DNA from 2 places in the Streptomyces sp. Edi2 genome. Region 1 is predicted to be linked to the other one. Evidence: predicted binding sites of a transcription regulator. Region 1 holds the regulator's gene; the other holds the start of a gene.
What was found. Region 1 encodes HspR, which represses chaperone genes until heat shock. Its sites were predicted from a motif close to TTGAGNNNNNNNNNCTCAA; they were not measured.

Region 1 (7,422 bases):
TCCCATGGCCCATGACCTCAGCTCCCTCAGCCCGGAGTACCTCGCCTTCTGGGGCGAGTACCTGATGCCGACGCTCACCACGCTGCGTACGGACGGGACGCCGCACGTCGTCCCGGTAGGCGTCACCTACGACGCCGGGCAGCGGATCGCGCGGATCATCACCCGCAAGGACAGCGCCAAGGTCAAGAACATCGTCGCCGCCGGAGCGGACGGCGCCACCGTCGCCGTGTGCCAGGTCGACAAGGGGCGCTGGGCGACCCTGGAGGGCATCGCCCGGGTGCGTACGGACGCCGAGTCGGTGGCCGACGCGGTGCGCCGGTACGCCGAGCGCTACGGCCGGACGCCGACACCCAACCCCGATCGCGTCATGATCGAGATCGCGGTGACCAAGGCGATGGGGCGCGCCTGAGCGCCGTCCCGCCGCCCTCTCCCGCCGGGTGCCCGCCCCCTGTCCTGCAGGGTTCACGTCGTCCTGCCGCACACCCGCCCCTGGCCGAAAACGGACCTTCCCGCTCCGCCGCCGGCCGTCCACCTGGTACTCAGGAGCGACGGGAACCGAACAGCTCCGTGCAATGACGGACGGCATCGGGCCTGCCCCAGGCAAAAGACGGCAGCTGGAGGCCGCATGGCGTCGGCAGTGCGCATCGTGACGACCGCTCCGGGCCGTGCGTCCCCCGGGCGTCCGTCCCCCACCCGGCCGCACCCGTACGCCGAGCTCTGCCCGCGCTGCGGCGGCCAACTGGCCGTCAGCCAGGACGGCTGGAAGATCTGCCACGCCTGCGGTTACGCTTCGCCGCCCGGTACAGCCCCTCCTCCACGGGCCGTCCGCGGGGGTATCGTCGCCCCCACAGTCGCCACGCCCCGGAGGGCACGATGAACTCGGTCCGAGTGACGGCGATCGCCTGCCTGATGCCGCTGTCCGAGCTGGACGAGGATCCGTTCCTGGTCGACGACCGCGGCCAGCACGACATGTGCACACAGTGGGCGGCAGCCCGTGACTACCACCTGACCTGCCGGCTCAGCCTGCACCACCTGCGCGCCGATCACGGCGCACTGTGGCGCGATGTCGAAGCGGGCCTGGTGGATGTGTTCGTGGCGCCCAACCGCCGGGCACTGGAGAACGCCATCGACGGCACCGCCGAGTTCACCGCACGGTGCGCCGAGGCCGGGGTGCGCCTGGAGACCACCGACCTCGACGAGCCCGTCTACACCCTGGCGATGAAGTCGCATGTGCACCGCCGGCTGTCGATGCCGACGGCGGGGTACAGCGGCTGCTGAGCGGACGCGGCCGTACGCGGGCGGCACACCACGACACCCCGCACACCACGTCGCCCCACACACCGCACACCGCGCGCAAAACGCGACAAGGGCCGGGTTTCCCCGGCCCTTTGCCACCTCATGCGCCGGGTGCCCGTGCCCCGGCCTGCCGGATCACTCCGGCCGCTTGGGCCGCCACACCACCAGCGCGCTGGTCTGCTGCACGTCGTGATACGGCACCAGATCCCGCCGGTAGGAGGCGTGCACCGCCGCTTCCCGCTGCTGCATCGCGCTGGCCGCGCCCTCCAGGGCGCCCTGCAGTTCGACGACCCGCTGCTGCAGGGCCGCGACCTGGTTCTCCAGCTCGATGATGCGCTTGATACCGGCGAGGTTGATGCCCTCGTCCTGGGACAACTGCTGCACCGTACGGAGCAGTTCGATGTCCCGGGCCGAATAGCGGCGGCCCCGCCCGGGCGTGCGGTCGGGCGAGACCAGTCCCAGCCGGTCGTACTGCCGAAGGGTCTGCGGATGCAGTCCGGAGAGCTGAGCCGCGACGGAGATGACATACACCGGCGACTCTTCGGTCAGTTCATACGGGTTACGACGCTGCCCGCCCCGGCTGTCCATCTCAAGCTCCCTTCGCGGCCTGGAACAGCTCTGCCCGCGGGTCCGGGCCCGCGGTCGCCTCGCGATAGGACTCCAGCGACTCCTTCGCCTTGCCGCTGAGGTCGCTCGGGACCAGCACCTCTATGGTGACCAGCAGATCACCCCGGGTGCCGTCCTTACGGGTCGCGCCCTTGCCCCGGGCACGCATGGTGCGTCCGTTGGGGGTGCCGGCCGGCAGCTTCAGTGTCACCGGCGGGCCGCCCAGCGTCGGCACCTTGACCTCACCACCGAGCGCGGCCTCCGGGAAGGTGACCGGCACCGTGACGGTGAGGTTGTCGCCCTTGCGGCCGAAGACCGGGTGGGCGTCGACATGCACGACCACATACAGATCGCCGGCCGGGCCGCCCTGCTCGCCCGGAGCGCCCTTGCCGCGCAGCCGGATGCGCTGACTGTCGGAGACGCCCGCGGGGATCCGGACCTGCATCGTGCGGGCACTGGTCGCCCGGCCGCTGCCCTTGCAGACCTCGCAGGGGTCCTGGGCGATCAGGCCCCGGCCCTTGCAGTCGGCGCACGGGTCGGTGAGCGAGAAGCCACCGCCCGCGCCCCGGCTGACCTGGCCGGTGCCGACACAGGTCGGACAGACCCGCGGCGTACCGTTCTTGTCGCCGGTGCCCGAACACGCCTTGCACGGCGCCTGACTGGACATCCGCAGCGGGACCGTGGCCCCGTCGACCGCCTCGGTGAAGCTGAGCGTCACCTCGGACTCGATGTCCTGGCCGCGGCGCGCGTGGGTACGCGTACCGGCGCCGCCGCGGTTGAACAGGCCGCCGAAGACGTCCCCGAGCCCGCCGCCGAAGCCGCCGCCCCCGCTCCCCTGACCGGGCGTGCCCCCGAAGAGGTCACCCAGGTCGAAGTTGAAGGAGCCGCCGCCGCCCGGACCCGGCCGGTAGCCGCCGTTGCCGAACAGCGTGCGCGCTTCGTCGTACTCCTTGCGGCGCTTGGTGTCGCCCAGGACGTCGTGGGCCTCGGAGATCTCCTTGAAGCGCTCCTCGGCCTTGGCGTCGCCCTTGTTGGCGTCCGGGTGGAACTCCCGGGCGAGCTTGCGGTACGCCTTCTTGATCTCCGCTTCGGTGGCGTCCTTCGGGACGCCGAGGACCTTGTAGTAGTCCTTCTCGACGAAGTCCTTGGTGCTCATCCCCGACGTCCCTCCTCCCGCACGGATTTACTCTCTGTCCTCACGTCAGCCCTCGTCCGGGCCACCGCTCTCCTCGTCCGAAGCCTTGGGGTCCTCGTCGGAGGCGGACTTGGCGCCCTGGGCACCCGGCTGCGGCTCGGCGACGGCGACCCGCGCGGGGCGGATCGTTCGTTCACCGATGCGATACCCGGGCTGCAGGATCGCCACGCACGTCGTCTCGGTGACATCCGGTGCGTACGAATGCATCAGTGCCTCGTGGATCGTCGGGTCGAAGGGCTCGCCCTCCTTGCCGAACTGCTGCAGACCCAGCTTGGCGACCACGGTCTCCATCGATTCGGCCACCGACTTGAAGCCGCCGACCAGTTCACCGTGCTCACGGGCACGGCCGATGTCGTCGAGGGTGGGAAGGAGCTCGGACAGGAGGTTCGCCGCGGCGATCTCCTTGACCGTGACCCGGTCCCGTTCCACCCGACGGCGGTAGTTCTGGTACTCCGCCTGGAGCCGCTGGAGGTCCGCCGTGCGCTCGTTGAGCGCCGTACGTACCTGGTCCAGCTGCGCCTGGAGCGCTACGTCCGTTACGTCCCCGGCCGGGGCCGAGCCCGCCTTGTCGGCGGACTCGGCCTGCGCCGCGTCTTCGGGAGCGGCGTCGGAAGGGACGTCGGGCTTCTCGTCGAAGCCCGGGGTCTCCTCCGTCACGCGGCACCGTCCTTCTTGGGCTTCTCGTCGTCGACGATCTCGGCGTCCACCACGTCGTCCTCGGCCTTGGCCTGCTCGGCGCCCTCGGCACCCGCGGCGCCCTCGGCACCGGCCGCACCCTGGGCGTCGGCGTACATGGCCTGGCCCAGCTTCTGGGAGACGGCCGCGACCTTCTCGGTGGCGGTGCGGATCTCGGCGGTGTCCTCGCCCTTGAGCTTTTCCTTCAGCTCGGTGAGGGCTTCCTCGACCTCGGTCTTGACCTCGCCGGGGACCTTCTCCTCGTTGTCCTTGAGGAACTTCTCGGTCTGGTAGACGAGCTGTTCGGCCTGGTTACGGGTCTCGGCGGCCTCGCGGCGCTTGGTGTCCTCGTCCGCGTACTGCTCGGCCTCCTGGCGCATCCGGTCGACCTCGTCCTTCGGCAGCGAGGAGCCGCCGGTGACGGTCATCTTCTGCTCCTTGCCCGTGCCCAGGTCCTTCGCGGTCACGTGCATGATGCCGTTGGCGTCGATGTCGAAGGAGACCTCGATCTGCGGGACGCCACGGGGCGCCGGCGGCAGACCGGTCAGCTCGAACATCCCGAGCTTCTTGTTGTACGCCGCGATCTCGCGCTCGCCCTGGTAGACCTGGATCTGCACGGACGGCTGGTTGTCCTCGGCCGTCGTGAAGATCTCGGACCGCTTGGTCGGGATCGTGGTGTTGCGCTCGATGAGCTTGGTCATGATGCCGCCCTTGGTCTCGATACCGAGGGACAGCGGGGTGACGTCCAGCAGGAGGACGTCCTTGACCTCACCCTTGAGCACACCGGCCTGGAGGGTGGCGCCGATGGCGACGACCTCGTCCGGGTTGACGCCCTTGTTGGCGTCCTTGCCGCCGGTCAGCTCCTTGACGAGCTCGGCGACGGCGGGCATACGGGTGGAGCCGCCGACCAGGACCACGTGGTCGATCTCGGACAGGTTGATACCCGCGTCCTTGATCACGTTGTGGAACGGCGTCTTGCAGCGGTCCAGGAGGTCCGAGGTGAGCTGCTGGAACTGCGAGCGCGTGAGCTTCTCGTCCAGGTGCAGCGGGCCCTCGGCGGAGGCGGTGATGTAGGGAAGGTTGATCGTCGTCTCGGTGGAGGACGACAGCTCGATCTTCGCCTTCTCGGCGGCCTCGCGCAGACGCTGCAGCGCCATCTTGTCCTTGGCCAGGTCGACGCCGTGGCCGTTCTGGAACTGCTTGACCAGGTAGTCGACGACGCGCTGGTCCCAGTCGTCACCACCGAGGTGGTTGTCACCGTTGGTGGCCTTCACCTCGACGACGCCGTCGCCGATCTCCAGGAGCGAGACGTCGAAGGTGCCGCCACCGAGGTCGAAGACCAGAATGGTCTGGTCGTCCTTCTCCAGGCCGTAGGCCAGGGCCGCCGCGGTGGGCTCGTTGACGATGCGCAGGACGTTGAGGCCCGCGATCTCACCGGCCTCCTTGGTGGCCTGGCGCTCGGAGTCGTTGAAGTAGGCCGGAACGGTGATGACCGCGTCGACGACCTTCTCTCCGAGGTACGACTCGGCGTCGCGCTTGAGCTTCTGCAGGATGAAGGCGCTCATCTGCTGCGGGTTGAAGCCCTTGCCGTCGATGTCGATCTTCCAGTCGGTGCCCATGTGACGCTTGACCGACCGGATGGTCCTGTCGACGTTGGTGACCGCCTGACGCTTGGCGACCTCGCCGACCAGCACCTCGCCGTTCTTGGCGAAGGCGACAACGGACGGCGTGGTCCTGGCGCCCTCGGCGTTGGTGATGACGGTGGGCTCACCGCCTTCGAGAACACTGACGACGGAGTTCGTCGTGCCCAGGTCGATGCCGACCGCACGTGCCATTTCAATTCCTCCAGCTGACTTGAGTGGAACAGGCTCAAGAGTGCAGTACCGAGGAAAACCTGTCAACAGACCTGAGTCTGGTGGACTCAAGTTTTATGTCGCTCTTATCGTCACCAGGCTTCGGGGCCCAAGACGCCGGGGGTGTACACAGGGTTGCCTTCGCGACGCAGATCACCGGCCGGGCGGCTTCATGGCGCGGGGGAGAATGGGTAACCTCAGCGGCAGACCAAAAAAGTTACCGCTTAGTAGTTACTCCGTTTCCGCTCTCGCAGGTACGAGGAGCCTCCCATGCAACTCGCCGCGATCATCGTGTCGCTGGTGCTCATCGCGGTCGCCGTGGCGCTGTTCGGCCGCGCCCTCCTGCAGATCTACCGCCAGATGCGACTGGGCCAGCCGGTGCCCGCAGGCACCCGCACCGACGCTCCCGTCCAGCGGACCGTGACGGTGGCCAGGGAGTTCGTCGGCCACACGCGTATGAACCGCTGGGGCGTCGTCGGTGTCGCGCACTGGTTCGTGGCGGTGGGCTTCCTCACCCTGCTGCTGACGATCGTCAACGCCATCGGCCAGCTCTTCCAGGCCGACTGGCTGATCCCGGTCATCGGCGACTGGCTGCCGTGGGAGATGTACGTCGAGGCGATGGGCACGCTGACGACCGTCGGCATCATCGTCCTGATCGTCATCCGCCAGCTGAGCCGCCCCGGCAACGCGGGCCGCAAGTCCCGCTTCGCGGGCTCCAACACCGGCCAGGCGTACTTCGTCGAGTCCGTCATCCTCATCGTCGGCATCTGCATCGTGACGCTGCACGCCCTGGAGGGCGCCCTGCACGGCGTCGACCACTACGAGCCGGCGTACTTCCTCTCGTACCCGCTGGTCGCGGCCTTCAAGGGGATGAGCCTCGGCACCCTGCAGAACCTCACCTACTTCTTCGCCGGCCTCAAGATCGCGACCTCCTTCATCTGGATGATCACGGTCTCGCTGAAGACGGACATGGGTGTCGCCTGGCACCGCTTCCTGGCCTTCCCCAACATCTGGTTCAAGCGCGAGGCGGACGGCGCCGTCGCGCTCGGCGCACTGCAGCCGATGACCAGCGCGGGCAAGCCGATCGACTTCGAGGACCCGGGCGAGGACGACCAGTTCGGCGTCTCCCAGGTCGAGCACTTCTCCTGGAAGGGCCTGCTCGACTTCTCCACCTGCACCGAGTGCGGCCGCTGCCAGTCGCAGTGCCCCGCCTGGAACACCGGCAAGCCGCTCTCCCCCAAGCTCCTGATCATGTCGCTGCGCGATCACGCGCACGCCAAGGCGCCGTACCTGCTCGCGGGCGGCGGCAAGGACGAAGAGGGCAACGAGAAGGCGACCGCCGAGCAGCTGGCCGGCGTGCCCGCGGCCGCGCTGGCCGAGGCCGAGCGCCCGCTGATCGGCACCGCCGAGGAGAACGGCGTCATCGACCCCGACGTCCTGTGGTCCTGCACCACCTGCGGCGCCTGTGTCGAGCAGTGCCCGGTCGACATCGAGCACATCGACCACATCGTCGACATGCGCCGCTACCAGGTCATGATCGAGTCCTCGTTCCCGTCCGAGGCGGGCACGATGCTCAAGAACCTGGAGAAGAAGGGCAACCCCTGGGGGCTGGCCAAGAAGCAGCGGCTGGCCTGGACCAAGGAGGTCGACTTCGAGATCCCGGTCGTCGGCCAGGACATCGAGGACCTGACCGAGGTCGAATACCTCTACTGGGTCGGCTGCGCCGGCGCCCTGGAGGACCGCGCCAAGAAGACCACCAAGGCCTTCGCGGAGCTGCTGCACATCGCGGGCGTGAAG
Region 2 (7,422 bases), 1.9 Mb from region 1:
GGCCGCCATCCGGTTGAAGGCGTTCGCCAGGTCGCCGAACTCGTCGCGGCGCTCCGAGCGGACCCGGCGGCTGTAGTTACCGTGCGCCATCGACCGGGTGACGTCCGTCATCTCGTCGAGCGGAGCGGTCAGGCTGTTGGCCACGAACTGGGTGATCAGCAGCGAGGCGATCACCGAGAAGATCGTGATCACCCGCAGCTCGGTGGCCGAGTGCATCGCGACGAAGACCAGCAGCGTGGTGATGATCACCGAGACGCTGACCAGCGCGCCGAGCGCGGCCTTCACCGAGCGGTACGGGTCGAGCGGGCGCAGGCCCTCCCAGACCCGCCGCCCCAGCTCACGCACGGGCGTGTGCCACCGCCGCCGCGTCATGCGGCGGGGGTCTCCAGGGCGTAGCCGACGCCGTGGACCGTACGGATGCGCTCGGCGCCGATCTTGCGGCGCAGCGCCTTGATGTGGCTGTCGACCGTACGGGTCCCGGAGGCGTCCGCCCAGTCCCACACCTCGGCCAGCAGCTGCTCACGGGAGAGCACCGCGCGCGGGGTGTTCGCCAGGCAGACCAGCAGATCGAACTCGGTGGGCGTCAGATGGACGTCAGCGCCGCGCACCCGCACCCGGCGCTGGGCGTGGTCGATCTCCAGCTCGCCCAGCCGGAGGATGCCGCTGCGCGGGGTGTGCGCGGCCAGCGCCGCGCGCTCGACCCGGCGCAGCAGGACGTGCACCCGGGCGGCCAGCTCCCGCATCGAGAACGGCTTGGTCATGTAGTCGTCGGCGCCGACGCCGAGGCCGACGAGCATGTCTGTCTCGTCGTCCCGGGCGGTGAGCATCATCACGGGCACCGGCCGCTGGGCCTGGACCCGGCGGCACACCTCCAGGCCGTCGAAGCCCGGCAGCATCACATCGAGGACCAGCAGATCCGGCTGCCAGGCCTCCGCGGTCTCCACCGCGGCCGGGCCGTCGGTCGCCGTCTGCACCTGGAAGCCCTCGGCGCGCAGCCGGGCCGCGATGGCCTCGACGATCGTCGGGTCGTCCTCCACGACCAGTACCCGGCGCTGGGCGCCCGGCGTGGCGGCGGCGCCGCCCTGCGTTGTCTGAGTCTGGTCCATCGCCCGCCCCTGCATCCCCTGCGTGGTCGCGTATTGCTGGGCAGCAGCGTACGGGCATGGTGTGAGTGTCGGCTACGCGCCCTTCCGCGCGAGATGGACCACGTCAGGGACGCCTCGGACAACGGGGATCTCTTCCGTATGTACCCCGCTGAATCCGGCATTTCGCAAGGCTTCCTCGAAGGCCGGCGAGGGCTGCGCGGACCAGACGGCGAGCACCCCGCCGGGGGTCAGGCGGTCCCGGCAGGCGGCGAGTCCGCCGGGGGAGTAGAGGCTGTTGTTGTCCTCGGTGACGGTCCAGTCGGGACCGTTGTCGATGTCCAAACACAGGGCGTCGTAGGTGTCTTGGCCCGCTGGGGCCCGCAGGTGGGCGACCAGGTCGGTGTGCAGGATCTCGCTGCGCGGGTCGGCCAGCGCCTGTGCCGAGACCGCCGAGAGCGGGCCCGTGCGGTGCCAGTCGATGACCGCTTCCTCGCGTTCGACGACGACGATCCGGCCCCAGCGCGGCACTTCGGCCGCTCTGGCCAGCGAAAACCCGACACCGAGGCCGCCGATCAGCACGGAGGGCCGTACGCGGTCGGCCGGCAGCGCGGCCAGGGCGGCGTCGATCAGCAGCCGCTCCGACCGGCCGTCGGAGGTGTCCATCAGGAAGCAGCCGTTGGCGATGATCTCGTAGACCGTGGGTGCGGCGGGGGCGTCGGAGGTCTCAACTCCGGTTCCTGCGGGGGGTCCGCCCCGCTGTCGCAGCACCACTTCACCGTACGGGCCCTCGCGGCGGTCGAGGGTGCGCGGGGCCTCGGGGAGGCCGGTCGTTGCCTGCGTCGGAGTAACGGGAGCCATGGCGCCATGGTGGCGAATACGGGCCGCGCCGGTCCAACGTCACGGGCAGGGTTCCGCCGTCGGCGGCACGGACGCGACGCCCCCGTGGACAGTTGCCTTATGTGAGGGATATCACTCACACAGCTTCTTCATGGGTTGAGCATGCAGGCTGGTCCGCGACGTAGGACAAGGCAGGGAAACCACGGCCGGGGGGCACGGGCGTGGCTGACCGGATCCGCCAGGGACGGAAGGGGCCTCGGACAAGTGAGCTGGCTGGGAACCGCCGCGAGAGCACGGGCCGATCGCGCGCCGTCCGTCATACCGGGGACGGGCAACGGGCCGGGCGCGGCGCCGGCCGTCCCCCCGGACCTGCTGCCGGGCATCCCCCGGCAGCGCCCCTCCCGGCCGGCCCTCGTGACGGCGGAGCAGGCGGCTCTGCCGGCGCCCCCGCGACGAGGGCCGTGGCGGCTGCTGCCCACTCCCGCCGGCACCCCTTTCACCTTCGGTTACGCCCTTCTCCTCGTGGCCACCTCGCTCTTCGCCGAGTACGCCGACCCGGCGCTGGTCTCCGACCTGCTCCAGGGCTCCAGTACGGACGTCGTCCACCTGGCACAGGCCCCGCTGCTGGTGCTCGTCGCCAGCGCCCTGTGGATCGCGGGCGGGATGACCTCCGCGTACGCCATCGGCTTCCTCTTCGTCCTGACGGCGCTGGAGCGGCGGATCGGCGGGCTGCGCACCGCCGCCGTCTTCTTCGGCGGCCATGCGCTGGCCACCCTCGCCACCGAGCTGCCCGTCGCCTTCTCGGTCGCCGCCGGCCGGCTGCCGGAGAGCTCGCTGCACCGCCTCGACTACGGCATCAGCTTCGGCGTGATGACCAGCATCGGAGCCCTCGCGGGCCTGTTGCCCGCCTGGTTGCGCTGGCCCGTGCTGGCCGGCGTCGGATACGTGGCAGTGACCGATCTGCTCGCCGGCCTCGACCCGATGACCGACTGGGGGCATCTGCTCTCGCTCACCCTGGGGGTGGTGAGCTGGCCGCTGGTGCGCCGCTGGCGCACCCGGCACGCCCGGCCCGCGCCGCTCCTGGGCGGCCTGGGGCATCAGGCGCTGCGGGGCGTGCGGACCTACTGAGCGCCCTCCGGCCGCGGGCTCACGGCCGCGCGGTAGGTATGGGTGATGGCGTAGGCGCAGCCGCCCAGCAGCGCCACGCCGGACAGCACGCCGCTGACGAAGGGCACCCAGGCCACGGCCGAGGTCGCCGCCATGACCAGCCCGGTCACTCCGAGCGCGGTCAGGGCGACGCCGGGGACGGCGATGCTGCGCCGCTTCCAGACCGCCGACAGCGCGACGAAGTGCAGACCGACGATCAGCGCGGTCCAGGCCACGGCGGTCGGCTCGGGGGCGCCCGCGGCCCGGAGCGCGAGATTGCCGCCGATCAGCAGCACCACCTCGGCCCCCACGACGAACGCGAACCGCCCCCGGAACCAGTCCGCCCGCGGACTCCCGGCACCGTCGGCGGGCTGTCCGAGGCGCCCGGCCCGCAGCGCAAGCGTCAGCAGCCCGGCGAAGGTGAGCACCGCGAGCACCCGCAGGGCGATACCGAGCGCGGGATTCAGCGGGGCGTGTGCGTTGGCGACCACGAAGACCGTGCCGAAGAATGCGCCGATGAAGATTCCGGACATCCGCTGCAACATGCGGTGAAGGTAGCAGTCATGACGGGGTGTGAGGAGGCAGACGCCGGGCTTTTCCGCGCGGTCCGCCCGGCCCCGGCCGACGCCCGGCCCCGCCTGAGCCCTGCACCGGCCGTCTCCGGTCCCGGCCGGACCGCTAGCCCAGCCACATGAGCATGCCGTCCCCCTGGTCCGCCGCCGTGCGGAAGAACGGCCGCAGCTGCTCGTAATGCTCGCGCACATAGTCCAGGGACTCGCCCCGCTCCCAGACGATCGACGGGTACACCTCCGCCGCGGCCAGATCCTCCGGGCCGACGCCGTCCGTCAGCCGCTCACCGGATATCTCCGCCAGCGCCCCGGCGGCGGCCCGCACCTGCTCGGGGGGGAGGTAGCGGGGCGGGCCGTAGCCCCAGTCGTCGGCATCCGGGACGGCCGCCTCGCCATGGACGATGTCCACCGGGAAGGCCGCCCGGCGCAGCAGGAACCCGAGCGCGTCCCAGGCCTTGTCGACGTCCATGCAGCGCGCCGGCGCGGACGGCGAAGACCCGTCCGCCTCTGCCTCTGCCTCCGCCTCCATCCACTCGCCGACCAGCTCCAGCGCCCACTCGGGATCGCCCAGGGCGCGGTCGAGTTCGGCCGGGGTGACACATGCGTACTGTCCGATCATGCTCATGGTCCCGAGGCTAGAGGCGACCACTGACAACGCCGGTCGGCGACGGGGCCGTTGCTCTCCCGTTGCCCTCCCGCGGCGAGCGCATCCGGCCGGGCGCGGTGCGCCGCGGCCGCCTGGGAGAATGGCGGCTCCTTCCGAGCGCGGCCTCGTGCGGCGCTTGCCGGCCGCAGGAGTGCACCCGCCTTGTCCCCAGACCGCATGCCATCGACCGACCACGGGCCATCGATTCCGGACACCGCCGACCTCGGCCTGCAGTCCGACTGCGGCAGCTGCTTCGGGCTCTGCTGTGTCGCGCTGCCGTTCGCGGCCTCGGCGGACTTCGCGATCGACAAGGACGCCGGCCGGCCCTGCCCGAACCTGCAGACGGACTTCCGCTGCGGCATCCACACCGACCTTCGCCGGCGCGGCTTCTCCGGCTGCACCGTCTTCGACTGCTTCGGTGCCGGGCAGAAGGTCTCTCAGGTCACCTTCGGCGGACGGGACTGGCGGCAGGCCCCGGAGACCGCCCGGCAGATGTTCGACGTCTTCCCCGTCATGCGGCAGCTGCACGAACTCCTCTGGTACCTGGCCGAGGCGCTGGCCCGGCCGGCGGCCCGTCCGGTGCACGCCGAGCTGCGGGCCGCACTGGAGAAAACCGAAGGCCTCACCCGCGCGGGCGCCCAGGAGCTCACGGCGCTCGATGTGCCGGCCCACCGGGGCGAGGTCAACGCCCTGCTGCTGCGCACCAGCGAACTCGTACGGGCCGGGGTGCCGGGCCGCAAGAAGGAGCGGCGTGGGGCCGATCTCATGGGGGCCCGCCTCAAGGGGGCGCATCTCCGGGGCGCCAACCTCCGGGGCGCCTACCTCATCGCCGCCGACCTCAAGGGCGCCGATCTGCGCACGGCGGACCTGATCGGCGCCGATCTGCGGGACGCCGACCTCAGCGGTGCCGATCTCACCGGTGCCCTCTTCCTGACCCAGTCGCAGCTCAACGCGGCCAAGGGCGACGCGGCGGCCAAGCTGCCGCAGGGCTTGTCCCGTCCCGCCCACTGGTAGCGCGCCGCGCCCGATCGCTCACAGCGAACGCACAGCGGGGAACATCTCCCGGCCCGGCTGCATTGAGTGGGTAAAGCTCAACTTGTTTGCCGAAGGGGAGATCATGGCTTCGACGTCCACACCGCTCACTCTGCCCGTGCTGCCCCTCGATGACGAGGTCGTGCTCCCCGGCATGGTGGTGCCCCTGGACCTGTCCGACGCGGACGTACGGGCAGCGGTGGAGGCCGCGCAGGCCGCCGCCACCCCGGGTAACAAACCGCGGGTGCTGCTCGTTCCCCGCGTCGACGGGACGTACGCCGGGATCGGCACGCTCGGGCGGATCGAGCAGGTCGGGCGGCTCTCCGACGGCGATCCCGGCGCGCTGATCCGGGGCCTGGGCCGGGTGCGGATCGGTTCCGGCACGACCGGGCCCGGAGCCGCGCTCTGGGTGGAGGGCACGACCGTCGAGGAGACGGTCCCCGATCCCCTGCCCGGCGCGGTCGGCGAACTCGTCACGGAGTACAAGGCGCTGGCCACCAGCTGGCTGCGCAAGCGCGGCGCCTGGCAGGTCGTCGACCGCGTCCAGCAGATCGAGGACGTCCCGACGCTGGCCGACAACTCCGGCTACTCGCCGTTCCTGACCACCGAACAGAAGGTCCATCTGCTGGAGACCACCGATCCGGTCGCCCGGCTGAAATTCGCCACCGAGACGCTGCGCGAGCATCTGGCCGAGCAGGACGTCGCCGAATCCATCGCCAAGGACGTCCAAGAAGGCGTCGACAAGCAGCAGCGGGAGTTCCTGCTGCGGCGGCAGCTGGAGGCGGTCCGCAAGGAACTCGCCGACCTGAACGGCGATCCGGAGGACGAGAGCGACGACTACCGCGCCCGGGTCGAGGCCGCCGACCTGCCCGAGGACGTCCGCAAGGCCGCCCTCAAGGAGGTCGACAAGCTGGAGCGGTCCAGCGACCAGAGCCCCGAGGGCTCCTGGATCCGCACCTGGCTGGACACCGTCCTGGAACTGCCCTGGAACGCACGCACCGAGGACGCCTACGACATCACCGGCGCCAGGGAGGTGCTGGACGCCGACCACTTCGGCCTGGAGGACGTCAAGGAACGGATCACCGAATACCTGGCCGTCCGCAAGCGGCGTGCCGAGCGGGGCCTCGGCCTGGCCGGCGGGCCGTCGAAGGGGACCTCGGGCGGCGATGCGGGCCAGGGCGGCGGGCGGCGGGCGGGCGGCGCCGTGCTGGCGCTCGTCGGGCCGCCCGGGGTCGGCAAGACCTCGCTCGGCGAGTCCGTCGCGCGGGCGATGGGCCGGAAGTTCGTCCGGGTCGCGCTCGGCGGCGTCCGGGACGAGGCGGAGATCCGGGGCCACCGCCGTACGTACGTCGGCGCACTGCCCGGCCGGATCGTACGGGCCGTCAAGGAGGCCGGGTCGATGAACCCGGTGGTGCTGCTCGACGAGATCGACAAGGTGGGCTCCGACTTCCGGGGCGACCCGGCCGCCGCCCTCCTGGAGGTCCTGGACCCGGCGCAGAACCACACCTTCCGTGACCACTACCTGGAGGTCGAACTCGACCTCAGCGATGTGGTCTTCCTGGCCACCGCCAATGTCCTCGAAGCCGTCCCCGAGCCGCTGCTCGACCGGATGGAGCTGGTGCGCCTGGACGGCTACACCGAGGACGAGAAGGTCGTCATCGCCCGGGACCACCTGCTGCCGCGCCAGCTGGAGCGGGCCGGTCTGGAGCCCGGCGAGGTGACCCTGGAGGACGACGCGCTGCGCAAGCTGGCGGGGGAGTACACCCGCGAGGCGGGCGTACGGAATCTGGAGCGTGCCGTCGCCAGGCTGCTGCGGAAGGTCACCGCACAGCACGAACTGGGGGAGCGGGAGCTGCCGTTCACGGTCGGCAGCGACCAGCTGCGCCCGCTGATCGGGCGGCCGCACCACACCCCCGAGGCGGCGCAGGACCCCGCCGAGCGGCGCACCGCCGTCCCCGGGGTGGTCACCGGACTCGCGGTCACCGGCGCCGGCGGCGATGTCCTCTATGTGGAGGCCTCGCTCGCCGATCCGGAGACCGGCGCCTCCGGGCTCCAGCTGACCGGCCAGCTCGGTGACGTGATGAAGGAGTCCGCGCACATCGCGCTG

Region 2: a site for HspR is predicted at 5,360-5,378, ahead of lon (endopeptidase La). Genes of this name have one in related genera too.

The regions. Positions count from the first base shown of each region.
Region 1 is NZ_JBEJGX010000003.1:4,229,120-4,236,541, forward strand. Features, by position in the region: gene ABR737_RS21955 (pyridoxamine 5'-phosphate oxidase family protein) at 5-409, shown strand; gene ABR737_RS21960 (hypothetical protein) at 874-1,278, shown strand; gene ABR737_RS21965 (heat shock protein transcriptional repressor HspR) at 1,432-1,884, opposite strand; gene dnaJ (molecular chaperone DnaJ) at 1,886-3,058, opposite strand; gene grpE (nucleotide exchange factor GrpE) at 3,104-3,754, opposite strand; gene dnaK (molecular chaperone DnaK) at 3,751-5,607, opposite strand; gene ABR737_RS21985 (heterodisulfide reductase-related iron-sulfur binding cluster) at 5,896-7,422, shown strand, end outside.
Region 2 is NZ_JBEJGX010000003.1:6,146,978-6,154,399, forward strand. Features, by position in the region: gene ABR737_RS30555 (HAMP domain-containing sensor histidine kinase) at 1-372, opposite strand, end outside; gene ABR737_RS30560 (response regulator transcription factor) at 369-1,106, opposite strand; gene ABR737_RS30565 (spermidine synthase family protein) at 1,179-1,943, opposite strand; gene ABR737_RS30570 (rhomboid-like protein) at 2,187-3,050, shown strand; gene ABR737_RS30575 (hypothetical protein) at 3,044-3,613, opposite strand; gene ABR737_RS30580 (YfbM family protein) at 3,747-4,262, opposite strand; gene ABR737_RS30585 (pentapeptide repeat-containing protein) at 4,461-5,297, shown strand; gene lon (endopeptidase La) at 5,401-7,422, shown strand, end outside.